Regions from separate parts of the Streptomyces telluris genome, predicted to be linked through region 1. Evidence: riboswitches for the same ligand, from Rfam matches in the RefSeq annotation. Region 1 holds a riboswitch; each other region holds the start of a gene.
The links. A riboswitch is a leader RNA that binds a small molecule or an ion and turns the genes downstream of it on or off. The one in region 1 is predicted to bind cyclic di-AMP.
Positions count from the first base shown of each region.

Region 2: linked by a shared signal. The riboswitch ahead of NQU55_RS00250 (C40 family peptidase) and the one ahead of NQU55_RS24010 (LysM peptidoglycan-binding domain-containing protein) in region 1 are both predicted to bind cyclic di-AMP.
Region 3: linked by a shared signal. The riboswitch ahead of NQU55_RS00760 (C40 family peptidase) and the one ahead of NQU55_RS24010 (LysM peptidoglycan-binding domain-containing protein) in region 1 are both predicted to bind cyclic di-AMP.
Region 4: linked by a shared signal. The riboswitch ahead of NQU55_RS34480 (M23 family metallopeptidase) and the one ahead of NQU55_RS24010 (LysM peptidoglycan-binding domain-containing protein) in region 1 are both predicted to bind cyclic di-AMP.

Region 1 is NZ_JANIID010000024.1:86,733-94,347, forward strand. It holds gene NQU55_RS23985 (NAD(P)/FAD-dependent oxidoreductase) at 1-592, opposite strand, end outside; gene NQU55_RS23990 (Ppx/GppA phosphatase family protein) at 973-1,914, opposite strand; gene NQU55_RS23995 (DUF501 domain-containing protein) at 1,911-2,441, opposite strand; gene NQU55_RS24000 (FtsB family cell division protein) at 2,534-2,998, opposite strand; gene eno (phosphopyruvate hydratase) at 3,156-4,436, opposite strand; gene NQU55_RS24010 (LysM peptidoglycan-binding domain-containing protein) at 4,713-5,468, opposite strand; cyclic di-AMP (ydaO/yuaA leader) riboswitch at 5,472-5,652, opposite strand; gene NQU55_RS24015 (transglycosylase family protein) at 5,913-7,037, opposite strand; gene NQU55_RS24020 (cytochrome P450 family protein) at 7,151-7,615, opposite strand, start outside.
Region 2 is NZ_JANIID010000001.1:50,601-58,215, reverse strand. It holds gene NQU55_RS00280 (urease accessory protein UreD) at 1-666, opposite strand, end outside; gene ureG (urease accessory protein UreG) at 663-1,370, opposite strand; gene NQU55_RS00270 (urease accessory protein UreF) at 1,413-2,147, opposite strand; gene NQU55_RS00265 (urease subunit alpha) at 2,147-3,868, opposite strand; gene NQU55_RS00260 (urease subunit beta) at 3,861-4,172, opposite strand; gene NQU55_RS00255 (urease subunit gamma) at 4,188-4,490, opposite strand; cyclic di-AMP (ydaO/yuaA leader) riboswitch at 5,221-5,405, shown strand; gene NQU55_RS00250 (C40 family peptidase) at 5,410-5,880, shown strand; gene NQU55_RS00245 (ATP-binding protein) at 6,017-6,454, opposite strand; gene NQU55_RS00240 (helix-turn-helix domain-containing protein) at 6,737-7,615, shown strand.
Region 3 is NZ_JANIID010000001.1:167,387-175,001, reverse strand. It holds gene NQU55_RS00775 (AfsR/SARP family transcriptional regulator) at 1-1,521, opposite strand, end outside; gene NQU55_RS00770 (hypothetical protein) at 1,704-1,889, shown strand; gene NQU55_RS00765 (S1 family peptidase) at 2,398-3,468, shown strand; gene NQU55_RS00760 (C40 family peptidase) at 3,631-4,104, opposite strand; cyclic di-AMP (ydaO/yuaA leader) riboswitch at 4,109-4,271, opposite strand; gene NQU55_RS00755 (carboxylate-amine ligase) at 4,627-5,709, shown strand; gene NQU55_RS00750 (sodium/calcium exchanger protein) at 5,730-6,998, opposite strand; gene NQU55_RS00745 (FAD/NAD(P)-binding protein) at 7,234-7,615, shown strand, end outside.
Region 4 is NZ_JANIID010000056.1:2,992-10,606, forward strand. It holds gene NQU55_RS34470 (DEAD/DEAH box helicase) at 1-620, shown strand, start outside; gene NQU55_RS34475 (PP2C family protein-serine/threonine phosphatase) at 790-2,067, shown strand; cyclic di-AMP (ydaO/yuaA leader) riboswitch at 2,143-2,273, shown strand; gene NQU55_RS34480 (M23 family metallopeptidase) at 2,673-3,710, shown strand; gene NQU55_RS34485 (aldo/keto reductase) at 3,788-4,732, shown strand; gene NQU55_RS34490 (hypothetical protein) at 4,801-5,100, opposite strand; gene NQU55_RS34495 (ATP-binding protein) at 5,280-5,741, opposite strand; partial or broken gene NQU55_RS37005 (helix-turn-helix domain-containing protein) at 6,000-6,209, shown strand; gene NQU55_RS34500 (DUF5753 domain-containing protein) at 6,234-6,851, shown strand; gene NQU55_RS34505 (DUF397 domain-containing protein) at 6,860-7,048, shown strand; gene NQU55_RS34510 (radical SAM/SPASM domain-containing protein) at 7,241-7,615, shown strand, end outside.

The DNA.
Region 1 (7,615 bases):
TGACGTTGGGGTAGTACTTGGCGGCGTCGCGCGCCATGTCCTCGACCTCGCCGATGGTCTCCGCACCCGCGAAGCCGCCGCCGATGAAGACGAAGGTCAGCGCCTTGCGGCGGATCTCCTCGTCGGTCGTCGAGTCAGCCTTGTCGAGCTGCTCGAGGACGTGGTTGCGCAGGCCGATGGCCTCCTCGACGCCCTTCATGCCGATGCCGTTCTCGGCGAGGCCGGGGATCGGGAAGGTGCGGGAGACGGCGCCGAGCGTGACGATCAGGTAGTCGAAGGGCAGCTCGTACGCCTCGCCGACGAGCGGCGCGACGGTGGCGACCTTGCGGTCCTGGTCGATGGTGGTGACGCGGCCGGTGAGGACCTCCGCCTTGGGGAGCACGCGTCGCAGCGGCACCACGACGTGGCGGGGGGAGATGCTGCCGGCAGCTGCTTCGGGCAGGAAGGGCTGGTAGGTCATGTACGAACGCGGGTCGACGACCGTGACGGTCGCCTCGCCGTACCGCATCTTCTTGAGGATGCGGCGCGCCGCGTACAGGCCGACGTACCCACCGCCTACTACGAGGATCCGTGGACGCTCCGTGGTGCTCATGATTCGAGTATCCAGCACTCTCCACGGGCATGCTCGTGAGCCCCTTCACAAGGGGTCGAGGGGTATCTGCTACACTCCGCCGCCACCGTGACCCATGCCATACGCCCGTAAGGGAACCAGTTGGCCGGCGGGCACGTTGTGAACCCCTGTTGAACTGGCCTTGCGGGTCTCAAGTTGACTAGACCACTGCCACGTCGGCGATCACATAAGCGGCCCTTTAACCCGCCCGAAACCGGACGGCATCCCGCCGCAGAGGGCTCCGGGGGCCCCGGAAGGGCCCAACAGGCCCCTTCGCGCCGCCAACGCTCCCTTTTTTCATGTGAAGGATTTCACGAACTTTTTCCCGGAGGCCCCCGAAGGGGCCTCCTCGGGGCGCCTTCTCAGGCGATGCTCCAGGCGATTCCATCCAGAATGTCGTGTTCGCTGACGACGACCTCGTGGGCGCCCACGCGCTCCATGACGGCCTGCAGGACGAGCGCCCCGGCGCAGATCACGTCGACCCGGCCCGGGTGGATCACGGGGATCGCCGCACGCTGCTCGTGCGTCGAGGCGAGCAGCTTCCCGGTGATCTCCCGGACCTGCTCCAGAGAGATCCGCGCGTGGTGGATGCGCGTCCAGTCGTACTCGGTCAGGCCCAGCGCGATCGCCGCGACCGTGGTCACCGAGCCGGCGAGGCCGACGAGCGTACGGGCCTCCTCCAGCGGGACGGTCTCCTCGGCGAGGTCCAGCGCGGCCTCGATGTCCGCGCGTATCGCCGCGATGCGCTCGGGCGTCGCGGGGTCCACCACGGCGCCCTCCGCGACGAGGTGGCGCTCCGTCATGCGCACGCAGCCCACGTCGACGCTGCGCGCCGCCCGGACGTGCTCCTCGCCCACGACGAACTCCGTGGAGCCGCCGCCGATGTCCACGACGAGGAACGGCCTGGCCAGGTCGTCCCGGCCGGAGAGCTCCTTGGTGGCGCCGGTGAAGGAGAACTCGGCCTCCTGGTCACCGCTGATCACCTCGGGCTCCACGCCCAGGATGCCGACGACGCCGCGCACGAAGTCCTCGCGGTTCTCGGCGTCCCGCGAGGCGGAGGTGGCGACGAACCGCACGCGCTCGGCCTTCAGGTCGCGGATGACCTCCGCGAACTCCCGGCAGGCCGCGAAGGTCCGCTCCAGGGCCTCCTCCGCCAGCCGGCCCGTGCGGTCCACGCCCTGCCCCAGGCGGACGATCGTCATCCGGCGGTCGAGCTCGGTGAACGCGCCGGTCGCCGGGTCGAGATCGGCGACGAGGAGACGGATGGAGTTGGTGCCGCAGTCGACGGCGGCGACGCGGGTCACTTCTCGTCACCCCCGCACGGCGTGACGCACGGGCCCTTGGCCCACCACTCCGGCAGCAGCGCCAGCGCCTCGTCGCCGAAGGGGTTCACGCCCGGGCCCGCCACCAGCGAGTGACCCACCAGGACGTGCAGGCACTTGACGCGGTCGGGCATGCCGCCCGCGCTCGGGAAGCCCTCCAGGACCTCGATCGCGTCGCGGCGGCGGAGGTAGTCCTCGTGCGCGGCGCGGTAGGCGGCGGCCAGCTCCGGGTCGGTCGCCAGCCGGTCCTGCATCTCCTTCATCAGGCCCGAGCCCTCCAGCGTGCCGATCGCGGAGGCGGCGCGCGGGCAGGTCAGGTAGTACGTCGTCGGGAACGGCGTGCCGTCCGGCAGCCGGGGCGCGGTCTCGACCACGTCCGGCTGACCGCAGGGGCAGCGGTGGGCGATGGCGCGCAGTCCGCGCGGCGGACGGCCCAGCTGCTGCTTGAACGCCTCGATGTCGGCGTCGGTGGGCTCGGTGGACTCGGTCTGGGGCGGAGGGGTGTCCATGTGCTCGCTCGTGTCGTCTTCGCTCGGTGGTGTCGGCAGGTCGTGCGGGAGGCGGGTCGTGAAGAAGGGGGGGAGAGGGCCGGCGGGCACGGTCAGCGCGGGGTGTCCGCGGCGTCCACACCGTCCCACAGATTGCTGTACCAGGGGCGGTCGGCGGCGCCCTGGTCGCGCGGGCGCCGGGCGGTGCCGCTGCCGTCGACCACGCTGTAGCCGGTCTCCCCGGGGCGCAGGTAGTGCAGGTGCTCGCGCGCCTGCTGCTCGACGTACGCCGGGTCCTCCAGCCGCGCCTTCTCGTCCTCCAGGCGCTTCACCTGCTCGCGGGCGCGCTCGGACTGGCGGCGCTGGTCGGCGATGTCGGAGCGCTGGGTGACCCACTGGCGCATGGGATAGGCGAGGGCGACCACCAGCGAGCACACGACGAGCGCCAGCAGCGCCGCACGGCCGGTGAGCCGGCTGCGGCGCGGGCCCCGCGCGCGGTAGACGCGGGCCGTGGGGCCCTGGACGAGCACCGAGCCGAGTGCCCTGAGTCTGGTCGCGGTGGAGCGTTCCGCCGCCACTTCGCCTCCCCGAGGTCCTGGTCGCCCGCAGCCTCGCTACGAACGTACGTCCCCGGCCACGGTACGGGACCGTGGCCGGGGACGTGGTGAGGCTGCTCCCCTGAGGCCGTGTCAGCCCCGGGAGCTTCCGCCCCCGGGGATTCCGGCCCCCGGAACGTCAGCCCTTGAAGCGCGGGAAGGCGCTGCGGCCGGCGTAGACCGCGGCGTCGTCCAGGATCTCCTCGATGCGCAGGAGCTGGTTGTACTTGGCGACGCGCTCGGAGCGGGCCGGGGCGCCGGTCTTGATCTGGCCGCAGTTGGTGGCGACGGCCAGGTCGGCGATGGTGACGTCCTCGGTCTCGCCGGAGCGGTGGGACATCATGCACTTGAAGCCGTTGCGCTGGGCCAGCTCGACGGCGTCCAGGGTCTCGGTCAGCGAGCCGATCTGGTTGACCTTGACCAGCAGGGCGTTGGCGGCGCCCTCCTCGATGCCGCGGCCGAGGCGCTCGGGGTTGGTGACGAACAGGTCGTCACCGACGAGCTGGACCTTGTCGCCGAGCTTCTCGGTGATGGTCTTCCAGCCGTCCCAGTCGTCCTCGAACAGCGGGTCCTCGATGGAGACGAGCGGGTACGCCGCGACGAGCTCGGCGTAGTAGTCCGTCATCTCGGCGGCCGTGCGGTCCTGGCCCTCGAACTTGTAGACGCCGTCCTTGTAGAACTCGGAGGCGGCCACGTCGAGCGCGAGCGCGATGTCCTGGCCGGGGGTGTAGCCGGCCTGCTTGATGGCCTCGAGGATGAGGTCGAGGGCCTCGCGGTTGGAGCCGAGGTTCGGCGCGAAGCCGCCCTCGTCGCCCAGACCGGTGGACAGGCCCTTGGTCTTCAGGACCGACTTGAGGGTGTGGTAGACCTCGGTGCCCCAGCGCAGGGCCTCGGAGAAGGACTCCGCGCCGATCGGCGCGATCATGAACTCCTGGATGTCCACGTTGGAGTCGGCGTGCGACCCACCGTTGAGGATGTTCATCATCGGAACGGGCAGCAGGTGCGCGTTCGGGCCGCCCAGGTAGCGGAAGAGCGGCAGGTCGGACGCCTCGGAGGCGGCGTGCGCGACGGCCAGGGAGACGCCCAGGATGGCGTTGGCGCCGAGCGAGCCCTTGTTGTCGGTGGCGTCCAGGTCGAACATGGCCTGGTCGATCAGGCGCTGCTCGGTGGCGTCGTAGCCGACGAGCTCCGGGCCGATCTGCTCGATGACGGCGAGGACGGCCTTCTCGACGCCCTTGCCCAGGTAACGGTTCTTGTCACCGTCACGGAGCTCGATGGCCTCGAAGGCACCGGTGGAAGCACCGGACGGCACGGCGGCACGGCCCGTGGAGCCGTCGTCGAGGCCGACCTCGACCTCGACCGTGGGGTTGCCTCGCGAGTCGAGGATCTCGCGAGCTACGACGACGTCGATAGACGGCACGTGCGTCTCCTTCGTGTGTGTCTGTGGTTCTGCAGCACGAGCCTAACGGGCCCCGGAGGCTCGCCTCGCCGTTGGATCGCCTTCCCGGGCCGAAAAAGCCTAAAAAACAGCACAAAAGCCCAGAACACCGTATGTATGGCGGATCCGGAATCCGAACGGCGATCCGGAAACGGCTGAGCCCCGCTCCGGTGCGCGCTCGGGGCGGCGCATCGGAGCGGGGCGGTCCCGCCGGGAGCGGAGAAGGGCGGCCCACCGGAGTGGACCGCCCTGCCCGGATCAGCTGAGGTGCAGCTTCTGGCCGACGTAGATCACGTCCGCGTCCTGGACGATGTCCTTGTTGCGGTCGTACAGCTTCTGCCAGCCGCCCTTGACGTGCTGGGCCTCGGCGATCTTGGAGAGGGTGTCGCCCTCCTTGACCTCGTACTCGCCGTTGCCGACCTTGTAGGACTGCGCCGAGTGGCCCGGGGCGGTCCGCTTCTGGGCCGGGGCCTCGTCGCGCTCGGTGGCCTGCGGGGCGGTGCGCTGCGGCGCGGCCTTCTTGGGCGCGGCCTGGCGCTCGCTGCGGTCCGCGTGGGACTTGCCCGAGACGGTGCCGCCCGTGCGGGAGGACTTGGTGGACTTGCTGACCGAGCCCGAACCGGACGGGTCGACGTTCGCCTTCGGGCCGCCGGCCGTCAGGCCGCCGGGACCGGCGCAGCCCCAGGCGCCCGGGCCCTGCATGGCGAGCAGCCGCTCGGCCACGGCGATCTGGGCGCTCTTGGAGGCGTGGTCGGCGCGGTCGGCGTACTTCTGGCCGCCGGCGGCGTTCCAGGAGGACTGCGAGAACTGCAGACCGCCGTAGTAGCCGTTGCCGGTGTTGATGGACCAGTTGCCACCGGACTCGCACTGGGCGACCTTGTCCCACGTCGAGACGGAGGCGGCGTTGGCGGAGGTGGCGACCATCAGCGGGGCGGCGACAGCTGCACCGGTGACACCGGCGAGCGTGAAGATGCGGACGGCCTTGGACGGACGACGGTGCTTGCCCTTGGACATAAGTCGTTTCCTCACCGACGCCTGCGAGGTGAGCTGTCGGGTTCGGGCTGTGAGTTCGCCCGGCTTCGTGTGCGAGCACACTCGGCTTCACCCCTAGCCGGTCCCGGACCCGCGGCTTTCGCCGAGGAGCCGTTTCCGGCGCCTACCTTGGTTCCCCCGCTCCTGCCTACGGCGCTTGCGCGACGACTCCCCCGATCGCCGGCAGGATTCGGCGTGGCGACCGTGGTGCCCGCGGTGGCGAGCGGACACGACGGTAAACACAGTCGCGGCAAGGGTTCAAACCCCTCTTTCCAGCCACAGTTGCCCCTGGTTACCCAGGGGAACATCGCGTTTCCGCAGGTGAGAGACGGTTTGCCAGTTTCGGGAAGACCGCATTCCGCCACCAGGCAAAGAGACCCATGTCTCACTTTCGACTGGAACGGACATTCGCCGCGAACTACCGGTCTATTTACCGACCTCAAGCCTCTGACCAGGACGGATCAGGTCGGGATCGGTTCCGACCGCTTTCTCATTGCGCTGATACAGAGACTGCCAACCTCCCTTGACCGCATGCTGTTCGGCGATGACTGACAGGTTGTCACCGGGGCGCACGGTGTAGTCGGTGGGCGTGGGGCTGCCGGTGCGTGCATCGCCGCCGCCCCGCGACGTACGGCCCTCGTCCTCCGAACGCGACGGGTCGGCACGGTGCTTGCCCGTACCCGCGCCGCCCTCGCCGGGCGTCTGCCCCGCGGGCGAACCGGAATCGCCGGCAGCGGGCGTGGCCGAACCGTCCGGGATCCGGGCCGGGTCGTCCGTGGGGGACGTCGAAGGCTTGCGGTGCCGGCCTTCCTGCGGCTCACCGGACTTCCCGTCGCCCGGCGTGCCCGAGGGGTCGGGTGACGGCGCGTCGGACGACGGGCTGCCGGAGGGCCGGCCGGACGGCTGACCGGAGGACTGACCCGGCGACGGCTGACCGGTCGACGGCTGCCCCGAAGGCTGCTTGGAGGGGTCGGCCGAGGGGCTCGTCGAGGAGCCCGGCGACGGCTTTCCGGACGGCGAGGGAGACGTGGAAGCGTCGGAAGGCTTGCCGTGCCCGGAGGGCTCGGACGGCTCGGACGGCGTGGAGTGCGAAGTGGTGCGCTCCGGGGCGCGTGAAGGCGTCGAGTCGCTCGCGGGGGCGTGTGTGCCGCCCGGGTTGACCTCCGCCGGGGTCCCGCCCGAGGTGAGGCCCGCGCTCGCCGCGCAGCTCGACCAGGGGCTGGTGCCACGGCTCTCGAGGATCTGCTCGGCGACGGTGATCTGCTGCGCACGGCTGGCGAGGTCGGGCCGGGGGGCGTACTCGCGGCCGCCGTGGCGCTCCCAGAGGTCCTGGGTCAGCTGCAGTCCCCCGTAGGTCCCATTGCCGGAGTTGGCGCTCCACATGCCGTCGCTCTCGCACTGGGCCACCCGGTCCCAGGTGCCGGCGTCGGCTGCCGACGCGCCGGTGGCCGCCAGCAGCGGCATGGCGATTCCGGAGGCGGTCACCCCCGCGGCGACCACGATGGCGGGTATCTGACGGGGGCGGCGATGTCGGCCGTTTCCGGGTCTCATGGGCGGTTGCCTCTCGTTCGGCGGCGAATGGTGGTTGAAGATAGCGACGGCCCACCGGAGTCACAAGCCGATGTAGCGGAGGTCACGCCGAGATCACGCCGACTGACGCGAGGTCAGGCGGGCGACCCCTCCTGGGTGGTTGTGCCCGGAATGTCTTCAGGTGTAAAGGCCACGGGCAGGGTGCGCAGACCGCGCATGATGAGCCCGCCGCGCCACCGCAGCTCCTCCGGATCGGCCCCCAGCCGCAGGTCGGGAAGGCGCCGCAGCAGGGTCGCCAGAGCCGCCTGGCCCTCCAGGCGGGCGAGGGGCGCACCCAGGCAGTAGTGGATGCCGTGGCCGTAGCCGAGGTGCTGGTTGTCGCGCCGGGAGAGGTCCAGCGCATCGGGGTCGGCGAACCGCTCGGGGTCGCGGTCGGCGGCCGCGAGGACGACGAGGACGGGGTCGCCCTCGGCGATGCGCTGCCCGCCGATCGTCAGGTCCCGCGTGGCGAACCGCCAGGTCGCGAGCTCCACCGGTCCGTCGTAGCGGAGCAGTTCCTCGACCCCGGTCGCGAGCAGGCCCTCGTCGCCCTCGGCGAG
Region 2 (7,615 bases), on a different contig from region 1:
CACCCGCGGTGCGACGGGGGCCGCCGCGAAGGCCGGGTCCACGACGAGGAGTTGACCGACCGCCCGGTGACCGCCCAGGACCGCCCCGCCGTCCCAGCCGGGCACGCCCGGACCGTACGACAACTCCTGGTCGTAGAGCGGGCGTCCACCGCGCCGGACGGTGAGGCGGGCCGTCAGCCGGCCCGGCGGCTCCCCCGCGCGCCCCAGGATCTGCTCCTCGCGGAACACCAGCCGGGCCGTCGGGGCGAGTTCGATGCGCGTGGTCATCCGCAGCTCGCCGCCGCGCGCGGAGATCAGCGGTTCGGGGAGCCAGCGCAGCTCGGCGCCCTCGCCGACGCGAATGTATACAACGTAGGTCGCCGGTGCGCCCGTGCGGCCGGGCAGGGCGATCGTGGCGGCCGTGGTGGAGAAGTGCACCACGGCGCCGTCCTCCACCTCGGCGGTCAGCGTGAGGGCGTCACCGCCCAGCGGCGCGCTCATCGCGCCGACCAGGCACACCCGCGCCTCGGCCCCCGGCGAGCGCAGCCGTCGCAGGGCGAACGGGCCGCCGCCGTCGAGGACGGGCAGGGCGGTGCCGCCCCTGCCGTCCGCGACGGCCACGATCCGGGCGGAGGCCAGCAGCCCGGCGCCGTCCGGCGGCGCGGGGGCGGCGGCGAGAGCGGTCACGAGGACGCGGTCCAGGCGGCGAGCTGTGCGCGCACCCACGTCGTGACCGGCTCCACGCCGCCCTCCGTGACGAGGGACGTGAAGACGGCCGGGAGTTCGCCGCGCTGCGCCTTGGCGTCGCGGGCCATCCCTTCCAGGTCGACGCCGACGTACGGGGCGAGGTCGGTCTTGTTGACGACGAGCAGGTCGGCGGTGGTGATGCCGGGGCCGCCCTTGCGCGGGATGTCGTCGCCCCCCGCGACGTCGATGACGAAGATCTGCGCGTCCACCAGGCCCTTGGAGAACGTGGCGGTGAGGTTGTCGCCCCCGGACTCCACCAGGACGAGGTCGAGCGGCCCGGCCTCCGGGGAGGAGAACACGGCCTCCAGGTCCTCCACGGCCTCCAGGTTGGCGGAGATGTCGTCGCGGATGGCGGTGTGCGGGCAGGCCCCGGTCTCCACGGCGGTGATCCGCTCCGCCGGCAGGACGGCGTTGCGCAGCAGGAACTCGGCGTCCTCGCGGGTGTAGATGTCGTTGGTGACGACGGCGATGGACAACTCCTCGCGCAGGGCGCGGCAGAGCGCGGCGACGGTCGCGGTCTTGCCGGAGCCGACGGGGCCGCCGAGGCCGATCCGCAGGGCGCGGCGCGTCCCGTCGGGGCGGACGGGCGAGGCGGCGCTGTAGGTGTGGCGGTGGGGGTAGGTCTCGGGGTGGTCGAGGTGCATGGTCCCCTCCTGGGGGTTCGTCGGGCGGCGGGGGTCGGTGCTTCAGCTCGCGAAGAGCCGTACGGGCCAGGCCGCGTGGAGCTCCGCGGTGATGTCGAGCAGCGGGGCCGATCGGGCGGGCAGGGCGTCCGGGCCCTCGGTGGCGGCGCGGTGCGCGGCCGTGGTGGCGGCGGCCGCCACCGCGTCGAGCTCGGGTGCCAGCCGGGCCAGTACCGCCGTCGCCACGAACGGGTCCAGGCTCAGCAGGCGTACGACCGCGGTGGCCGGACCGCTGACCGACTCGTAGACGGCGGCGTAGGCGGCGTCCAGCGGGCCGAGGCCGGCGGAGCGGGCCGTAAGGCCGAGGACGACCGGCTGGTGGGCGCCGCGCGGGCGGGCCGCGGCGAGGGCGTCGAGCTCCGCCGAGGGCCAGGCGGCGCGGGCGGCGCGCATCAGCTGCCGGCCCAGGCGCCGGGCGGCGGTGCGCAGGGCGGGTGCGGGGGTGCGGGCGTCCGCGGCGTCGTCGAGGGCGAGCGGGTCGAGGCCGGCCGCGGCCGCGGCGGCGAGGGCCGCCGCGGTGAGTCCGGTGGTGTGCAGCCGGCCGCGGCAGAACTCCTCCAGGGTCCGGCCGTCGGTGATCCGGCCGGCCTTGACGGCGGCCTCGGCCCCGCCGGAGTGGGCGTGGCCGCCGGCGGGGAAGCGCCCGTCGGCGAGGACGAGGAGGGCGGCGGGGCCGGCCGCCCTCGTCACGGCCGGGGCGGGTTCCGCGCCCGTGGCGGCCTCGGTCGTCGTGTTCATCAGAAGAGGAAGTAGCGCTGGGCCATCGGCAGTTCCGCCGCCGGCCGGGGTTCGATCACTTCGCCGTCGACGGTGACCGTGAACGTGTCGGGGTCGACCTCCACCCTCGGCCGGGTGTCGTTGTTGCGCATGTCCGCCTTGGTGACGCCGCGCGTGGACCGTATGGGGACGAACCGCTTGCCGAGGCCGAGGCGTTCGGGGAGGCCGTCGTCCATGGCCCACTGGGTGACGAAGTTGAGGGAGTTGGCGGCCGGGGCGCGTCCGTGGGCGCCGAACATGGGGCGCGGCAGGACCGGCTGCGGGGTGGGGATGGAGGCGTTGGCGTCGCCCATCTGCGCGTAGGCGATCTGGCCGCCCTTGATGACCAGCTGCGGCCGTACGCCGAAGAAGGCGGGGTCCCACAGCACGAGGTCCGCGAGCTTGCCCGGCTCCACGGAGCCGATCTCGTGGTCGAGGCCCTGGGCGACGGCCGGGTTGATGGTGTACTTGGCGACGTAGCGCCGGGCCCGTGCGTTGTCGGCCGGGCCGTCGCCGGGCAGGGCGCCGCGGCGTCTCTTCATCACGTGCGCGGTCTGCCAGGTGCGCAGCACGACCTCCCCGATGCGGCCCATCGCCTGGGAGTCGGAGGAGATGATCGAGATCGCGCCGAGGTCGTGCAGGACGTCCTCGGCGGCGATGGTGCCCGGCCGGATGCGGGATTCGGCGAAGGCGAGGTCTTCGGGGACGCCCGGGTTGAGGTGGTGACAGACCATCAGCATGTCGAGGTGTTCGTCGACGGTGTTGACGGTGTGCGGCCGGGTGGGGTTGGTGGAGCTGGGCAGGACGTTGGCCTCGGAGACGACGGTGATGATGTCGGGTGCGTGCCCGCCGCCCGCGCCTTCGGTGTGGTAGGCGTGGATGGACCGGCCGGCGATGGCGGCGAGGGTGTCGCCGACGAATCCGGCCTCGTTGAGGGTGTCGGTGTGGATGGCGAGCTGGGCGCCGCTCTCCTCGCACACGGCCAGGCAGGCGTCGATGACGGCGGGGGTCGCCCCCCAGTCCTCGTGGATCTTGAAGCCGACGGCGCCGGCCCGCAGCTGGGCGCGCATCGAGTCGTACGAGACGGTGTTGCCCTTGCCCAGCAGGCCGACGTTGACGGGGTACCCCTCCATGGCCTCGAACATCCGGGCGAGGTGCCAGGCTCCGGGGGTGATGGTGGTGGCCTTGCTGCCCTCGGCCGGCCCGGTGCCGCCGCCGAGCAGGGTGGTGACGCCGGAGGCGAGGGCCTCGTCCGCGGCCTGGGGGCAGATGAAGTGGACGTGGGCGTCGACGGCCCCGGCGGTGAGGATCCTGCCGTTGCCGGCGATGACCTCGGTCTCGGGGCCGATGACGAGGTCGGGGTGGACGCCGTCCATGGTGTCGGGGTTGCCGGCCTTGCCGACGCCGGTGATCCGGCCGTCGCGGATGCCGACGTCGGCCTTGACGACGCCCCAGTGGTCGAGGACGAGGGCCCCGGTGATGACGGTGTCGGGGGCCCCGTCCGCCCGGGTCGCGCGGGACTGGCCCATGGACTCGCGGATGACCTTGCCGCCACCGAAGACGGCTTCGTCGCCGGCGTGCCCGGGCCCGCCGCTGCGGTCCTCCTCGATCTCGACGACGAGGTCGGTGTCGGCGAGGCGGACGCGGTCGCCGGCGGTCGGCCCGTAGAGGCCGGCGTAGGCGACACGGCTGAGTTCAGTCATCGAGCGGTCCCCCGCACTCGCCGCGCAGGCCCTCGACGATGCGCTTGCCGCCGATGGGGACGAGGTCGACCTGGAGGGGGATGCCCGGCTCGAAGCGGACGGCGGTGCCGGCGGCGATGTCGAGGCGCTTGCCGCGGGCCGCCGCACGGTCGAAGTCGAGGCCGGGGTTGGCCTCGGCGAAGTGGTAGTGCGAGCCGACCTGCACCGGGCGGTCGGCGGCGTTGAGCACGGTGAGCCGGGTGCGGTGCAGCCCCTGGTTGAGGGCCACGGGCTCGGCGGCGTACAGGATTTCTCCGGGGATCATCGCGGGTCCTCCCCGTCAGCAGATCGGTTCGTGAACGGTGACGAGCTTGGTGCCGTCGGGGAAGGTCGCCTCGACCTGGACGTCGTGGAGCATCTCGGGGATGCCCTCCATGACGTCGTCGCGGGTGAGCACCGCGCGCCCGGAGGACATCAGCTCGGCGACGGTGCGGCCGTCCCGGGCACCTTCGAGGACGTGGACCGTGATCAGGGCCACCGCCTCGGGGTGGTTGAGGAGCAGGCCGCGGGCCTTGCGCTTGGCGGCCACGTCGGCGGCCACGTGCAGGAGCAGTCGTTCCTGCTCGCGCGGGGAGAGTTGCATGCGTCCCACCTCACTGTCGTCCCAGGTGTCCCGGATGGACGCACCGGGACGCTACCCGAGTTCAACACGGTGTTGACCTGGGGTTCTTCGGCCGGTGGCCGGTGATTGCAGATTAGGGCGGAACCTTTTCCAACGCGTTAACTGACTCTTTGCACTGCCATGGCCACGGACCCGGGCGCCGACTGTCGTCTGCACCTACTGGATCTTCTGGGCCGGATCATGGCCGCCCGTCCGCACGACACGTACCGCCGGCTACGGGCGGCGCAGACCATGGTCGTCGCGGCGGTACGACCCCGCCACGGCTCGCACGCCTGCACGAAACGGGTGAACGGAAGGTGCGAGCGGGTCATGCCGACGCGGACGATACGGGTCCCCGGCGCAGAGCGCCGGGGGCGAAGGGATCTCCGCGCCATGTGCGCCGGAGGGCCGGGGGTCCGCGCCCGAATAAACCCCGGTCCCCTCCATGAAGGATCACGGCGTAGACGGGGCGCGTTGATCGATTTGGCGCGGACGGCCGGATTGCCCCCGGGCCGGTACGAACCGCCGCAGGCCAGCGGCTCAGCCGGCTTGCGCGCACACCATCAAATCGCCCCGCGTCCACCGGAATTGCCCAGAAGTGATCAGGCTCACATACCCCTGGTTCCGCTCGGAATCGGCACGGCGGCTGCGCCAAGATCCCTGCGACGACAAGACCCCGCCACCCAGGCGGGGCGGTCCCGGCGGACGCCGAACCCTGCCGCCGCCGGGATGCCGGGTCGACTTGAGTGCAACGGCAGGGATGGAGGACCCAAGAGTGGTGGGACGACCAAGAGTAGTGCGGTCGGCCCTTGGGGTGAAGCCGTTGACAGCGGCCGGGCAACCTTCGCCTGCCCGAACCCGACAGGTCATCCTTCACAGGCGGCTGACGAAGGGTTAGCGCATGGGCGCGCACAAACGTCCGTCAAAGCTGTCCAGGGCCGGCGCAGCATCGGCCCTCACTCTCGCCGCCGTCGGAGCCACCGTGCTGGTCCCGGGCGGCGCGGCAGAGGCGGAGGCGTCTACCGTCTCCTCCCAGGCACTGCGGATCGCGGCCTCGAAGCAGGGCTCCCCCTATCAGTGGGGGGCGACCGGGCCCTCCCGGTTCGACTGCTCGGGCCTGACGCTCTACTCCTTCAAGCGGGCCGGGAAGTCCCTGCCCCGCACCGCCGCCCAGCAGTACAACAGCACCCATCACATCCCCCGCTCCGCACGCGAACGCGGCGACCTCGTCTTCTTCGTCTCCGGGCGCGGGATCTACCACGTGGGGATCTACAACGGGGACGGCCGCATCTGGCACGCACCCAAGACGGGCGCGGTCGTCCGTCTGGAGCGGATCTGGACCAACAGCGTCCTCTACGGCCGGGTCGGCTGACCCGGCGTCACCGGCCCGCCCGGAGACCCCGGAAGGGCCGGTGACACCGCTCCCCGCGCCTCCCCGCACGAGGGCCCGAAGAGGCCCGAGGCCCCCCGCACCCGGGTGCGGGGGGCCCGGCCGGCCGGAGGGGAGTTCAGCGCTCTGCGCTGACCGGCGCGGTCCAGGGGAGGCAGATCCACACCGTCTTGCCGCCGTCGGAGGTCGGCGTGCAGAACAGCCGCCCCCCGTGCTCCGCGGTGAGACAGCGGATGATCACCATGCCGCGGCCGTTGTCCTGCTGGACCGCGGCGGGCAGCCGCCGGGGGAAGCGCGGGTGGCTGTCCGTGACGCCGATGCGCAGCTGCTGATCGCGGTCGAGGCGGACGTCCACGGTGAAGGTGGGCGACTGGCCCCGGGTGTGCTGCACGGCGTTGGTCGCGAGCTCGGAGACGATCAGGCGCACGGTCTCCGAGGTGTCCGTCCCGCCCGGAAGCCCCCAGTCCGCCAGCACCTCCGCGACGTAGCGGCGCGCCGTGGAGACCGAGGCGGGGGCGCTCGGCAGCGTGACGGTGGCTTCTTGGTGGTCTGCCATGGCGGTGGCCCTTTCAGCCGAGGTCCCGCCGAGACCGGACTCCGGCTGCGCTGCCACGGAAAACCGGGAAGCGTGCCGTAAGTCGTGGGGGGCATGAGCGGCCTCGGACGGCTCTGCGCGACAGACTGCCACTGATAACGCCTGTGATGGGAGCGATCCCCCAAGATATGCATATATCTGTCGCCCGAAGCAGTGAACTCTACGACGAGCGACCGGATTCACGCGGCACACTGGGCTATTGACACTGACGTATGACAACGACAGTGACCCAGGGGAGGGCCGATGCGGTACGGACCGGCGGTACGCCGCCGCAAGCTGGGGGCGGAGCTGCGCCGCCAGCGCGAACTGGCCGGGCTGACGAGCCTGGAGGCCGCGCGCGCGGTGGGCTGGCACCAGTCGAAGGTCAGCCGGATCGAGACGGGCAGCAGTGGCGTGAAACCGGCGGACGTGGCCCGGCTGCTGGACGCCTACGGGGTCACCGACGCCGAGCTGCGCGCGCTGCTGGGGGCGCTGTGCGGCGCGGGGTCCCCCGAACCGGGCGAGGGTGCGGGGGCCCGGCGCGGCTGGTGGTACGCCTACCGGGACCGGCTGCCTCCCGCCTATCTCGACTTCATCAGCCTGGAGTCGGAGGCCTCGCGGTTAAGCACCCTGGAGACCACCGTGGTGCCCGGCCTGCTGCAGACGCCGGACTACGCCCGCGCCGTGACCCGCGCGGCCCTCGGCGACCCCGCGCCGGAGCAGGTCGAGGAGCTGGTGCGGGTGCGCATGGCGCGCCAGGCGGTGCTCCGGGGCGAGCAGCCGCTGGAGGTGTGCGCCGTGCTGGACGAGGCCGTGCTGCGTCATGAGGTCGGCGGACCGGAGGTCATGGCCGGGCAGTTGCGGCACCTGGTCGAGACGGGATCGCTGGGGCACGTGCGGCTGCACGTCCTGCCCTTCTCCAGCGGCGGCCATATGGGCATCACCGGGCCTTTTGTTATTTTCTCATTTCCGCGCATTGCTGATCTGGATGTGGTTGTTCTCGACCACTTGACGAGTAGCCTCTATCTGGAGCGGAAAGAAGACCTCCGGGCGTACGGCGCGGCCTTCACGACGCTGCGCGCACACGCCCTCTCGCACGAGAAATCGCTGGAATTCATCGCCGGGATCAACGACGGCGCGTAA
Region 3 (7,615 bases), on a different contig from region 1:
GAGCGAGGCGAGCGTCCAGCCCGGCCGGGAGGCCAGGCGGGAGGCCACGATGCGCACGGCCAGCGGCAGGTGGCCGCACGAGGCGACCAGGGCCCGTGCGGCGCGCGGCTCGCCGGCGACCCGCTCCTCGCCGGCGATGGCGGCCAGCAGCGAGAGGGCTTCCGGCTCGCTGGACACGCCGATGTGGAAGTGGCGTGCGCCGCCGAGGGTGATGGCCCGGGAGCGGGTCGTGACCAGCACGGCGCAGCCGGCGGTGCCGGGCAGCAGCGGGCGGACCTGGGCGGCGTCGCGGGCGTTGTCGAGGAGGAGCAGCACGCGCCGGTCGGCGAGCACGGACCGGTAGAGGGCCGCCCGCTGTTCCAGGTCGTCGGGGATGTCGGTCTCGGGGACGTCTAAAGCCTGGAGGAAGTGGGCCAGGACGCTGCCGCTGTCGGCGGGGTCGGAGCCGGCGCCGCGCAGGTCCACGTAGAGCTGGCCGTCGGGGAAGTCGGGGCGGGCCAGGTGGGCGGTGTGGACGGCGAGGGTGGTCTTGCCGACGCCGCCGATGCCGGTGAGCATGGCGATCATCACGGCGGGTCCGGCGGCGCCGGTGAGCGCGCCGTGCACCTCGCGCACGAGATCCTCGCGGCCGGTGAAGTCGGGAATGCCGGCGGGCAGCTGGAAGGGGGCTCCGGCCGGGCGGCGCGCCTCGCCGGTGCCGGGTGCGGCCGCGGCTCCGGAGGCGGGCAGCGCGAGCTCCGGGTCGCCGGCGAGCACCCGGGCGTGCAGCCGGGTCAGCTCCGGGCCGGGTTCGACGCCGAGCTCCTCGACGAGCAGGCGCCGCGCCTCGGCGTAGGCGGCGAGCGCGTCGACCTGGCGGCCGCAGCGGTAGAGGGCGAGGACCAGCTGGGCGCGCAGCCGCTCGCGCAGCGGGTGCTCGGCGGTGAGCGAGGTGAGCTCGGGGACCAGCTCGGCGTGGCGGCCGAGGGCGAGGGCGCAGTCGAAGAGCCCCTCCTGCGCGGCCAGGCGCGCTTCGGAGAGCCTGTCCTGCTGGCGCTCGCAGTAGGGGCCGGAGAGACCGGCGAGCGCGGCGCCGTGCCAGAGGTCCAGTGCGGCGGCGTACGAGGCGTGGGCGGTCGCGGTGTCGCCGGCGGCGTGGGCGGCGGAGGCCTCGGCGAGGAGGCGCTCGAAGACGAGCGCGTCGACGCGCTCGGGTGCCACGCGCAGGGCGTAGCCGCCGGCGACGGAGACGAGGATGGTGGCGGGGGTGCGGGCGGCGCGCCCGGGTTCGAGGAGGGTGCGCAGGCGGGAGGCGTACGTGCGGACGGTGCCCAGGGCCTGGGGCGGTGCGGCCTCGCCCCAGAGGGCGTCGATGAGCTCGTCGCTGGAGACGGTGGCGCCGCCGCGCAGCAGGAGGACGGCGAGCATGGCGCGCTGCTGGCGCGCGCCCAGGTCCACGTGGTGACCGTCCGCCAGCGCGCGCACCGGGCCGAGCAGCTGGAAATGGAGCCGGTCTGCGGACGGCTCCGTTGTGTCCCGCATCTTTCCCCCGACCGTGCCCTGCCGGCTCTGTCCGGCGACAGATGGTGACAGTACCTCAGCGCCCGGCAGGGGAGCAGAGGACGGGTGAGGGGCCGTTGATCGTCCGTTGATGGCGCCGTTACATACTGCAGGCACAGTTGTTCCCTGCGCATCACAGCGCGCCTGACACAGGAGTTTTCGATATGACCGCTGAGGACCCCAAGAGCACCGAGCAGGCCGGGGCCCCCGCCGCGCAGCCCGTCACGCCGTCCGAGGAGGCGCTCGCGTCCGAGCTGGACAAGCCGGTCGAGCACGTGGAGGGCACCGCGCCGCAGAACCCGGGCGGCAGCGGCCCGATCCGTCCGACCCACACGACCGGGGCGCAGTAACCGCAAGGCCGGGCAAGGCCGGGCCGGGTTCCGCCGTGCGTACGGCGGGACCCGGCCTCCCCTTTGCGGCGCCCCGGTCGTTAGGACCGAGCAAAGAACGCACCGGCTCCGCTCCGCGGGCGGCCCGCGGGGAGCGACTACCGGACAGGCGTGCCCCGCGGTGTCCGGTCACCGCCCGGCGGCCGTCCAGGCCCGTCACTCCCGTTCAGGGGGACGGCTTGCGGTGCCGCTGTGCCGCCGGGGGACCGCGGCCGCCGCCCTTCGCACGACCGAATGTCGCTCTTGAACTTCCGCTCGTCCTCTCGGGATACTCGCCCATATCCCGTACTTGACATGGACGCGACGATCTCATCGGCCTGTCGCGCACCGTGTCTCCCCACCGATGCGCATCCCCTACGCGTCACGCACACGGGTCGCGCACGTGCGTCACGCACGCGCATCGCACCCGCACGTCCTCCACGCCCGGGCACCACCGTGCCGCCGGGCACTCCCCCACAGGAGGTCACGAGTGAAACGTTCCCGCATCTCCACGCGCCGTACGGCCACCGCCGGCGCGGCGATGGTCGCCCTGACGGCCGCGGCCCTGACGCTCCCCGGCGCGCACGCGGCCTCGCCGGCGCCCCGTCAGCTCTCCTCGCCGCAGGCCGCCGAGCTGGCTCAGCGGATATCCGCCGACCTGGGCGCGGACTCGGCCGGCTCGTACTACGACGCCGGGACCGGCAGGCTCGTCGTCGGCGTCCTCGACCAGGAGGCGGCGGCCAGGGTGAAGGCCGCCGGCGCCGAACCGAGGACCGTGCGCCACTCGGCCGCCGAGCTCGCCTCGGCCCTGCGGACCCTGAAGGCGGAGGCGACGATTCCGGGCACGGCCTGGTCGGTGGACCCCCGCTCCAACAAGGTCGTCGTCACCGCCGACAGCACGGTCACGGGCGCCCGGCAGGACCGGCTGGACAAGGCCGTCGCACAGCTCGGCGACAAGGTCGCGGTCAAGAGAACGGCAGGGACGTTCCGTCCGCTCATCGCGGGCGGCGACGCGATCTGGGGCAGCGGCGTGCGCTGCTCGCTGGGCTTCAACGTCACCAAGGGCGGCAAGCCGTACTTCCTCACGGCCGGGCACTGCGGCAACGCCTCGCGGACCTGGTCCGCGACCCGGGGCGGCGCCCAGATCGGCGTGGTCGAGAGCTCGTCCTTCCCCGGCCACGACTACGCGCTCGTCCGCTACACCTCCACCATCGCCCACCCGAGCGCGGTGGACCTCTACAACGGCGGCACGCAGAACATCAGCAAGGCCGGGGAAGCCGTCGTCGGCGAGCAGGTGCAGCGCAGCGGCAGCACCACCCGCGTGCACGGCGGCGAGGTCACGGCCCTCGACGTGACCGTCAACTACGAGGAAGGGGCGGTCGAGGGCATGATCGGCACCTCGGTCTGCGCCGAACCGGGCGACAGCGGCGGCGCCCTCTTCGACGGTGCCACCGCCCTCGGCCTCACCTCGGGCGGCAGCGGCGACTGCTCCGGCGGCGGGGAGACATTCTTCCAGCCCGTACCGGCGGCGCTGCAGGCGTACGGGGCGCAGCTGCCCTGAGGCACCGCTCCGGGGCGCTGCTGTGAGGCGCTGCCGTGACGCACTCCTCCGGGGAAACCTTCACGGGTTCCCCGGAGGTCTCCGGGCCGGGGTTGGGTCGCCCCGGCCCGGTCGGTCGTCGCCGTCCGGGCCGGACAGGGCGGCCCGGGCAGCCCCGGACGGTCAGTTGACCCGGCCGTACCAGACGCTGCCGGACCAGATCTTCTCCAGCCGGACCTTCGCGCCGGGCTTGGGCGAGTGCCAGATCTTGTTGCTACCCGCGTAGATACCGACGTGGTAGACGTTGCTTCCCGAGTGGAAGAAGACCAGGTCGCCCGCCTGGCGGGAGCCGGCGGAGATGTGCCGGGTCTTGTTGTACTGCGCGGCCGCGGTGCGCGGCAGGGTCTTGCCGGCCTTCTTGAACGAGTAGAGCGTGAGGCCCGAGCAGTCGAACCGGTTGGGGCCCGCGGCGCCGTACTGGTAGGGGGAGCCCTGCTTGGAGGCCGCGACCTTCAGGGCGGTGGCGCCCGGAGTGGCCGCACTCGCCTCGGCCGACATTCCGGGGAGGAGCATCGACGCGGTCACGGTGGCCGCGGTGACCACGGAAGCGGCACCGGCGCGGGACATGAGCGTGGATATGCCAGGGAACGCAGACATGCCAAAACCCTTCGTCATCCGCCTGCGAAAGATGACCTGTCGGGTTCGGGCTGTCGAAGTTGCCCGGCCACATGAAATGGCTTCACCCCAAGGACCACCGCCATCGTGGTCCGCCGTGCTCGGGTCTCCCGCTCCTGCCGATCCATTCGTTTCTGCTCCGCACCCGGTACGGCGGCAGGACTCGGCGTCCGCCCGGGTCGCCCGCCTCGGTGACGGGATCTTGTTGTTCGGTGCACGATCCTGCATCACGGGCCGCCGGAATTCGGAGCCGAAAGGCGCTTCTGTGAACTTCTTCACTTCACGGCGATCCCTGGAACCGGGGTGTTACCCGGCATCACGCGTAACCGGTAATCCCCTTTATCAAAAGGGAGTTGAAGAACTGATTCGAGTCACCCCGGCGGTGCGCGAAAGACCAGGTGACGGGGGCCGTGGCAGGGCGGCGACAGGGCGTCTTTGCGTCAGAAGGCCGCGGCGGCGGGCTCCGTACGGTTCGCTTCGAGAGCGCGAGGGTAGCCCTACGGCATGCTCACCCTAGGGATCGAGGAGGAGTATCTTCTGCTCGACCCGGCCACCGCACTGCCGGTACCCCTGGCCGACGAGGTCCGGGCGGCGGTCGACCTGGAACCGGTCGTGAACGAGCGGGAGATTCAGGCGGAGCTGTTGCAGGCCCAGGTGGAAGTTGCCACTCCGGTCTGCTCCGATCTCGCCGAGGCCAGCCGGCACCTGCTGCGGCTGCGCCATGCGGTGAGCTCCGCCGCCAAGCGGTCCGGCTGCCGGATCGCCGCCTGCGGTACGGCGCCGTGCTCGGGCCCCGAGCCCATCCCGGTCACCGGAAACCCGCGCTACCTGGCGATGCGGATCCGTGCCGCCCAGCTCGTGGACGAGCAGTTCGTCCACGGGATGCACGTCCACGTCGCCATCCCCGACCGCGAGATGGGCGTCGCGGTCCTCAACCGGGTCCGTCCCTGGCTGCCCGTGCTGGTCGCCATGGCGGGCAACTCCCCGCTGTGGAACGGCATCGACACCGGCTTCTCCAGCTGGCGGACCGTGGTCTACAGCCGCTGGCCGGTCAGCGGCCCGCCCCCGTACTTCGACGGCCTCGCGGACTACGAGGCCCGCATCCAGGCGCTGTTGACGGCCGGGGCGATCGAGGACCGGGGCCAGCTGTACTGGCAGGCACGGCTGTCGGACCGCTATCCCACCATCGAGGTGCGCTGCCTGGACGTCCAGCTGCGCGCCGACGACGCCGTCATGTTCGCGGGCATCGTCCGCGGGCTGGTCGCCACCGCCATCCGCGACGAGAAGGCCGGGCGGCCCCCGACGCCCTGCCTGCCGGAGCTGCTGGCCGCGGCGAACTGGCACGCCGCCCGGCACGGGCTCGACGGGGTCCTCGTGGACCCCGCGGGCCGGCGCCACGGCGCGGACGAGGTCGTCCGCAGCCTCCTCGCCCACATAGGGCGGTCGCTGGAGGAGTCGGGCGACACCCGGCAGGTGAGCTCGCTGGTCAACCGCCTGCTGCGGCGGGGCACCGGAGCGGACCGGCAGCGCCGGGCGCTGGCCACCGACGGGCTGAAGGCGGTGACGGAACTGATCTCGGAGCCGTAGCGGCAGGCCGGAGCGGCAGGTCAGAAGTGCGGGTCCCCCGCGACCCGCCCGCCCAGGGCCCGGCCCGTGTCCGGGAGGTCTCGCCACCGCCTCGTCAGCAGCAGGGCCGCCAGGCCCAGGTAGACGTAGGTCAGCACCTCCCGGGCGTACTCGCCCGGGAGCGCGAACTGCACCGCGAAGAGGACGAAAAGGGCTACGGCCTCCCACCGCACGAAGCGCAGGTCCAGCAGGACGACGACGGCCAGCACGGTCTGCGCGGCCGTCAGGGCGACCTCGTCGACCTGACGGGTCACCAGCGGCAGGGCCTCCCCTCCCCCGCCGAGCGCGTGGGCGAGGGGCAGGCAGCCCACCAGCAGCGTCCACTGGTTGACCTTGCTCGACAGCAGCGCGCCGAGCCCGTCGCCGGCCCGCATGCGCCAGGCGAAGACCACGGCGACGATCAGCTCCGGGGCCTCGGACGCGAGCGGGGCGAGCCACTGGACCAGGACGAAGCGGTCGATGCCGAGCGAGGCGCCCGCCTCCACCAGTGCGAGCGCGAACGGCTCGGCGCAGGCGAACACCACGGCCGCCGCGCCCGCGAAGAGCACGGCCGTCACGGTGCGCCGCCCGGCCCGCGGCAGCAGGGCCAGCCGCGCCGGGACGCCGACGAGCTCCTCCATCCCGCCCGCGCCGCACTTGGCGATCCGGTAGAGGTAGTAGCCGTACCAGGGGACGAGCACCACCGGTACGTACCAGCCGATCTCACGGCTGAGCGGCATCACGAACGCGAAGACGGCGGCCACCGCGAGGAAGGCGACGTCGATGCGGCGGTGCGGCTCCAGCACGATCGCGCCCGGGGCCGCGCCGCGGCGGCGCAGCGCCAGGGCGGCGGCGAGCGCGACGAGCGGCCAGCCGACGCCCACCAGCAGCCGGTTCGCGCCGGTCATGTTGGCCGCCGCGTAGGCGGCGTAGGAGGGGTCGGACCCGGCCGCGTAGGCGAAGTAGAGGTCGACGGCGTACTCGGGCAGCACGGCGATGAAGGCCAGCAGGGCCAGGGCGAGCGCCCCGGCCATGTCCACGCGGGCCGTCTCGGCGGCCCACATCAGCAGCAACGCCGAGCAGAGCACCCCCAGCCCGAAGACGGCCACGGCCGGACCGGGCGGCAGCTCGGCACCGCTCAGCCGCACCACGACCGCGGGACCGGCCCCGGCACAGGCCGCGGCGACCCGCGCGGCACTCGCAGCGCCGGAGGGCGGCGCCGGGGCCGGCGCCTCGGCCGGTGCCGAGACCGTTGCCGCAGGCTCACCCATGGCCGCTCCTTCCGCGTCGCACCCGTTCCTGCCGATCTACCAGCAGGAACAAGCAGTCCGGAGCGGACAGCGCGGAGGTGACGGACGGTGACGCCCGTTCGGCCCAGGAACCCGGGAGCCCGGGGCCGCGAACTGCGGCTTCTCGTGCGCACGGGCCCCGCGGGTTCCGTAGGACGGCCGGATGGGCAGGGTGCTCTACGGGCCCGGGGGGATGACCGAGGGGAGAGAGGTGCCCGTGGGACGCATCGCTCGTATCACCGGCCGGGACGTCGTCATCGTCGGCGGCGGGGTCGCCGGGACCAGCGTGCTGCTGCAGCTGGTCCGCGCGCTCGCCGGTCGCCGGCCGCCCCTGCCCGTCGCCTCCGTCCGCGTCGTGGACCCCCACCCGGCCGGCTGGGGCCTGGCCTTCGGGGACGACGACCCGCTGCTGCTGTGCAACACCGCGGCCGAGCTGAACTCGCTCCTCGCGGACCGGCCCGGCGACTTCGTCGATCACCTGCGCGAGCACGGCTGGACGGGCACCGCGAAGGACTGCGTCCCCCGCGCCCGGATGGCCGAGTACTGCGCCGACCGCTCCGCAGGGGCCCGCGAGCAGGCCGCGCGGACCGGCGTCGCCG
Region 4 (7,615 bases), on a different contig from region 1:
TGAACGTCGACCCGCCCATGGACCACAAGGACTACCTGCACCGCGGCGGCCGCACGGCCCGCGCGGGCGAGTCCGGCACGGTCGTCACGCTCGTGCTGCCCGAGCAGCGGCGCGAGATGAGCCGCATGATGGTCACGGCCAAGATCTCCCCGAACGTCGTGACGGTCGGCCCGGAGGACGAGGAGCTCGTCCGCATCACCGGTGCCCAGCAGCCCAGCGGCGTGCCCGTGGTCATCGCGCCGCCGGTGCCGGCCCAGTCGACGCCGCGGAAGCGGTCGGGCGGGGGCGGCGCGAGCGCCGGGTCCGCCGGTGGGGCTGCGGCTGCTGCCGGGTCGCGCGGCTCCCGGGGCACCCGTGGTTCGCGCGGCGGTCGTGGCGGTCGCGGCCGGGTGCGTACGGAGATGTCTTCCGGGGCGCCGTCCTCGTCGTCTTCCTCGTCTTCCTCGGCTTCGTCTTCGTCTTCGGGGTCCTACGGTGCCGGTGGTTCGGGCCGGGGCGCGGGCGGCCGGGGTGCCGGCCGGGCGTCCGGTGGCGCTTCCGGTGCGGCGTCCGGCCGGGGTGCCGGCAGGAACGGTGCCGGCCGCGGCGCCGGGGGCGCACGGGAGCGCCGCTCCTCGTAACCCGCTCTCCCGGGGGTGCTCGCCGCGGCCTGCCCGTCGGCGTGCTCGCCGGGCCGTTCTCCCAAGGGCCTCCCTCCCCGGTTGGCCCAGCAGCGTTCGCCCAACGACCTCCCGCCCGGAAGGGTGGGAGGTCGTTGACGTGCGGGACTGCCGGTCAGGAGAGAGCGCGGTGGGCAAGCGAGAGAGCCGTTCTGCCCGCCCTGCCTTCCGCCGTGCGGCGCGCCGGGGCGTCCCCCGGGCCGTTCGCCGGGCCGTGCGCAGGCTCCCGGCCGTTCTGATCGTCGGCGCCGTCCTCTTCGGCCTCGGGGCGCCCGCGCACTACACATGCGCCCCCTTCCTCTCCGCCGCGCCCCTCGTCGCGGCGCCGCTGCACACCCTCCGCGCCACGGTCACGGCCGCCCTGGCCGCCGTGGCGGTCGCGGTCGGCCTCGTGGTCTACCACCGGCCGTCCGACACCGGCGAGGCGCTGGCCGAGATCGCGACCATCGGCGCCGTCTCCCTGGTCGCGCTCGGCATCAACCGCATCGCCCGGCGCAGCGATCAGCAGCTCGCCTCCGCCCGCGGCATCGCGGAGGCGGCCCAGCGCGCCGTCCTGCCCGCGCCCCCGTCCCGGATCGGCGGCCTCCGCGTGGCCGCGCGCTACGTCGCCGCCCAGGCCGACGCCCGGATCGGCGGCGATCTGTACGCGGTCCAGGACACCCCGCACGGCGTACGTGTCATCGTCGGCGACGTCCGCGGCAAGGGCCTGGGCGCGGTCGAGGCGGTCGCCGTGGTGATCGGCGCCTTCCGGGAGGCGGCCGAGCAGGAGCCCACGCTGGAGGGCGTCGCGGGTCGGCTGGAGCACGCGCTCCAGCGGGAGGGCGCGCGGCGGGCGAACCTGCGCCCCGACTCCGTGGACCGGACCGAGGGCTTCACCACGGCCGTACTGGCGGAGCTGCCGCCGGGGGAGCCCGTCTTCCGGCTGCTGAACCGCGGCCACCCCGCACCGCTCCTGCTGCACGCGGACGGCCGCATCGGCGCGGCGGACCCCGCCGTCCCCGCGCTGCCCCTCGGCCTGGGCGAGCTGGGGGTGTGGCCGGACCGGGCGGAGGAGCGGGAGTTCCCCGCGGGATCGATGCTGCTGCTGATGACGGACGGGGTGACCGAGGCGAGGGACGCCGGCGGTACGTTCTACGACCCCCGGGCCGGGCTGACGGGCTGTCGGTTCAAGAACCCGGAGGCGCTGCTGGACGCCCTGGTCGCGGACGTCGCGCGCCATTCGGACGGTCAGGCCGCCGACGACATGGCCCTGTTGGCGATCCGGCGCGGCGAGCGGATCGAACAGCATTTCGTAGAAAGTATCGACAGGTTCCGTGGGCGCACATCCTGTGAAGACGTGCCCGAGGGCATCGGTGGATTCGGGCGTTCGGCTTGGAATCCACCCGGCATGTCTATTAACGTTCGATAACGGAGCGCGGTTGTCGCAACGCCGCAAGAGGCGCTGCGCCGTGCGCCTTCGCCGAATCCCGCGGGCACAGCACCACCTGATACACCGGCAAGTTCTGGGAACCGGGGAACCACCACCCTGGGGTGAATCGGGCCGCGCGCGGCCCGTAGGAGACCTTCCTGCTCCGAACCCGTCAGCTAACCCGGTAGGCGAGAAGGAAGGAAAGGAGTGCCTTCGTGGCATCCAACGAGCCTGCCGCGTACGAGCCTGCCGCGTACGAGCCTGTCGGGTATGAGGCTGTCGAGTACGAGCCTGTGGCGTATGAGCCTGCGGCGTATGGGTCGGCGGGGTACGAGTCGGCGGGGGATGAGTCCGCCACGTACGAGTCCGCCGCATACGAGTCTGCCGCGTACGAGTCCGCTGCGTACGATCCGCCGCTGGTCCCGGCGTATGCGCCTCCGTACGAGCCGGAGCCCGAGCCCCGGCGGCCGGAGCTTCGGTACGCGTCGGACAGCGCGTACGACCCCGACTCGCCGTACAGCTCCGCTTCCCACCGTCCCTCCGTCTACAACGCCTTCGGTACGGGCCGCGGCCGCCACCGCGTCGTAAAGCCGCGCGGGGGCACGATGGCCCGCAGCGGTGCGGTCCTCGGAGTGGGCGTGATCGCGGCGGTCGGCGCGGGCGGCATGGCGCACGCCCAGGAGCGCCCGGCGACGTCCATATCCATGCCCGACCTGGCTCAGCTGCCGGGCGTTGGCTCGTTCTTCGCGGGGAGCGCGGCGGGCTCGGTCGATTCCGCTGCCGCCGAATTCGCCGGTGAGGAAGGCGCGTCGGCCGCCGTGGAGATGGCCGAGAGCGCGGCGGCGGCGGGTGAGGTGCTCCGGGCGAGAATCCTGGAGCAGGCCGACCACCAGCAGGGCGTGGGCGAGGCCGAGGCGCAGGCGGCCCAGGTGAAGCGGGCCGCGGAGACGCAGAAGAAGGAAGCGGAGCGGAAGGCGGCGGAGGCGGCGGCGCGGTCCGCGGAGGCGGACAAGGAGCGGGCCGACGCACCCGAGGCGCCGGAGGCGCGGGCGGCGGCACCGGAGCAGCAGCAGACGGCGAAGCAGCAGGCGCCGAGGCAGCAGACGGCGAGGCAGGCGCCGAAGCAGCAGGCACCGAAGCAACAGACATCGAAGCAGCAGCAGGCGCCGAAGAAGCAGCGATCCGCTCAGGCTCCCGCCCAGTCTCGCGCTCAGGCTCCCGCTCCGGCGGCCCGCCACTCCGCCTCCGGCGGGTTCAAGCTCCCCCTGGCCTCGTACACCCTGACGGCCGGCTTCGGTCAGGCGGGGAACATGTGGTCCGCGAACCACACGGGGGAGGACTTCGCGGCCCCGACCGGCACACCGGTGCGGGCGGTCGGCGGCGGCAAGGTCGTTCAGGCCGGCTGGGCGGGGGCGTACGGCTACCGCATCGTGCTGAGGCTCGACGACGGTACGGAGCTGTGGTTCTGCCACCTGTCGTCGATGGTCGTCACGTCGGGGAAGGTCGCGCCGGGCCAGGTGATAGGCCGTGTCGGTGCGACGGGCAACGTTACGGGGCCGCACCTGCACCTGGAGGTGCGGCCGGGCGGGGGCGCGCCGATCGACCCGCTGGGGTGGCTGAGGGGCAGGGGCCTGCATCCCTAGCGGAACGCGGCGGGACGTAGCGGAACGCCACGGGACGTAGCGGAATACCCGTCCCCACAAGGGCGCTGCAGGAGTACATGGCTGACATTCACAAGAAGATCGGCAATCTCTCCGTCCACCCGTTGGCGCTCGGCGGCAATGTCTTCGGGTGGACAGCGGACGAAGCGGAATCCTTTGCCGTCCTCGACGCGTACGCGGCGGCGGGCGGCAATTTCGTCGACACCGCGGACGTCTACTCGGCCTGGGTCCCGGGCAACGAGGGCGGCGAGTCGGAGACCGTCATCGGCAATTGGTTCGCCTCGCGCGGCAACCGTGCCGACATCGTCCTCGCCACGAAGGTCGGCGCGGGCGTCCCGGAGCCGCGGGGCCTGCGCGCGGCGGTGATCAAGGCGGGTGTGGAGGAGTCCCTCCGCCGCCTGCGCACCGACTACATCGACCTCTACTACACGCACTACGACGACCCGTCGGTGCCGGTGGAGGAGTTCATCACCGCTCTGGACGCGCTGGTGAAGGAGGGCAAGGTCCGCGAGATCGCGGCCTCGAACATCACCCCGGAGCGCCTGCAGGAGTCGCTGGAGTTCTCGGAGGCCTCGGGCCTGGCGAAGTACGTGGCGATCCAGCCCCACTACAACCTGGTCTCGCGCGACACCTACGAGGGTGATCTTGCGGCCGTGGCCGAGAAGCACGGCCTGGTGGCGATTCCGTACTTTGCTCTGGCCAAGGGTTTCCTCACGGGCAAGTACCGCCCGGGCACGACGGTGGAGAGCGCCCGGGCGGAGGGCGCCGCGGAGTACCTGCGAACGGACCGCGGCCGCCGCGTCCTGGCGGCCCTGGACGAGGTGGCGGCGGCCCACGACGCCGAACTCGCCACGGTCGCCCTGGCCTGGCTCGCGTCCCGGCCCACCGTGGCGACGCCGCTGGCCAGCGCGCGCACGGTACAGCAGTTGGCGCCGTTGCTGGCGATGGCGGACGTCAAGCTGACGGAGGCGGACCTGACCCTCCTGACGGAGGCGTCGGAGTAAGCAGGCAAAGGACAGGGCTTCGAGCGGAAAAACACCGCCCGAAGCCCTGCGCCGTCAATATCTACTGATCAAGCCCGACTCTCAGCCACCCAAGAGGCGAGCGCCACGGCCCCGGCCACCCCGAACACGGCCGGCCAGGCCCCGACCTTCTTGGCCAGCGGGTGCGACCCGGCGAACGCGGCAACGTACAGCCCGGTCAGCGCCGCGGCCTGGGGCGCCCCGACCTTCCCGGCCCACTGCCGGGCAGCCACCCCACCGGCCACGGCAAGCGCGGCCCCACCGAGCGGCCGCTTCTTGGTCCACCGAGCAACCCCGTACCCACCGACAAGCCCGCCGGCAGCAACCACAGCCGTAGGAACCCGCGCCATCCCGCACCTCCGCATCAAGAAACCCAACGTTTTCGAGGCTACGCCGGGGCCGCGCGGACCCCGCTACGGCCCTGCTTCGCATGCGGCCCTAGACCAGATAGCCCTCGTGAGGCGTCGCCCGCAGCCGCACGGCCTCGAATGCAGTGTGGCCCAAGGGGCGTGGGCGGTAGTTGAGGCGGTTACGGGCCCGTGTCCGCGCGCGGCTCGAACCACACGCACTTCCCGATCACATTTAGCTCGTCCCACACGAGGGTGACTCCGGAATCCACGGAGAGGCTTCTGACGAGCCTGAGCCCCCGCCCATCCTCTTGACCGGCCCGGGTTGTGCGCCGTCGGGGCCGGCGCGCGGCATCACCGTCGAGCACAGAGATCACCACACGCTCCTTGGACACGGTGACCTCCACGGAGAGGGAGTGGACCCGGGTGTGCTGGACAACATTGGTGACCAGGTCGGACACACAGACGAGCGCGTTCTCGACCAGTGAGGTGTGCGTGGTCGCCTGAAGCACGGCGCTGACGAACTCCCGCGCGACGCGGGCTGTGGTGGGGGAGGCCGGTGCGCAGAGGTAGTAAGCCTCCGTGAACCTGCCGCTGCCGTCCTCGGCATCAGCGTGGACGCTGCTGAGCATGACGGTACGCATGTGGTGATCTCCTAACGGGGGTGGCGGGCCTCCGCACACTTCCAATGCCGTCCGTGGCTTGGCTGCCCGCCGTTGTCCATCAACTGGCATGAAGGCAGCTGCACTTCGGGTCTTCCCGGCGGTGCGGCGCGGTGATGGCAGGAACGTAGGGCACATGGATGTGCCCTATCAAGCGTGGGCCAAAGCCTGCGCGCTGGACTGTGGACCCGTGAGACTGGGCGCGGGAGAATTGATGTGCCAGTCACGAGAGGGAAGTTGATGCCACCCCGGAGCAGCCCAACGGCGAGGCAGGCACGGCTTGGAGCGGAACTGCGCAAGCTGCGTGAGGCCTCTGGTTTACCCGCTCGCGCCGCTGGAGAGCTGCTCGGCGGAAACCAAGCGCAGATCAGTCACATCGAATCCGGACGTTGGGGTGTCAGTGCTGAGCGCGTTCGGCGTCTCGCAACGTTCTACTCTGCGGCCGACACTAAATTGGTCGATGCTCTGTGCGGCATGGCGGAGGAGCGCGGGAAAGGTTGGTGGGAAGCCTACAGGGATGTCTTGCCGATTGGGTTCTTGAATATCGCGGAGCTTGAACACTATGCGCGATACCTCAGGGCCTTCCAGACGCTGACGGTACCGGGGATCTTCCAGACCGAGGATTATGCGCGGACCATCTTTGGTGGTCGCATTCCGGCGCTGCCCGCCGACGAGCTGGAGGCCAGGGTCGAGCATCGGCTCAGGCGGCGGGCCATCTTCGAGCGTCCAGCACCGCCGCACTTCGAGGTCGTCATCCACGAGGCTGCCCTCCACGTCCTCTACGGCGGGCGGAAGGTGGCCCGCGATCAGTTGCGCTACCTGCTTGAGGTCTCGGAATGGCCCACGGTGGTAGTGCGTGTGATCCCGTTCGCCAGTGAAGAGTTCGTAGGCTCCGCGCAGACGATGCTCTACGCCGGAGGGGTCGTCCCACAGCTCGACACGGTTCAGCTGGACTCTGCGTACGGCGCTGTTTTCCTGGATGCGGAAGCTCAGCTTATAAATTATCGGGCCATGTACGGCGCGCTCCAGCGAGTGACGCTTGAGGTAAGCGAGTCGCGAGATGTCATTAGCCAAATTGCAAAAGAATTGTGAGCTCCGCAATGGGTGAACTTATAGCCTGGCAGAAGTCCTCGTTCTCCGAATCGGAAGGCAGCTGCGTTGAGCTTGCATGGCATGGGGGGAGCATCGCCATGAGAGAGGGTGACGACCCTGGTGTGGTCATAAGGATCAGTCCCGCCGGGCTTGGCCCATTGATCGCGAGCGTCAAGTCTGGTGTGCGTATCACCTGATCCGGTGAACCTCTCCTAGTGCTGCTGCTCGCGCTCGCAGGTAGGGAGGCTTTTGGCATATGCCGTCTCATGGATGCGCCGGCTCATCCTTGTGCCTGCTAAGCCTGAGCGCTACCTTCGCTGTGCGTCGCGACGTAGGAGATGAGAGCGACGCTTCCGCATCCAACACGCCGACAAGAGGCGAGGTTTGGCATGGCATCGATCAGCGACAGCACTGTGGCCCCGTGCGACATTCGATCCGTTGAGCTGGAGATCACTGGAACCTGCCAGCTCCGGTGTACGCACTGCTGCACCGGTTCCAGCCCGCAGGTGCCGGTCGGATCTATGAAGGTCAGTGACTGGCGGCGAGTCATGACTGAGATAGCTGAAATCGGTGTTCCCATGGTGCAGTTGATCGGGGGCGAGCCCACCCTGAACCCCGACCTTCCGCAGCTTGTGGACGTGGCGCTCGCTCTCGGCCTCGGCGTCGAGGTGTACTCGAACCTTGTTCACGTGCGCCCAGCGCTGTGGGAGATCTTCAGCCGGGACGGGGTCCGCCTTGCGACCAGCTATTACAGCGACGACGCT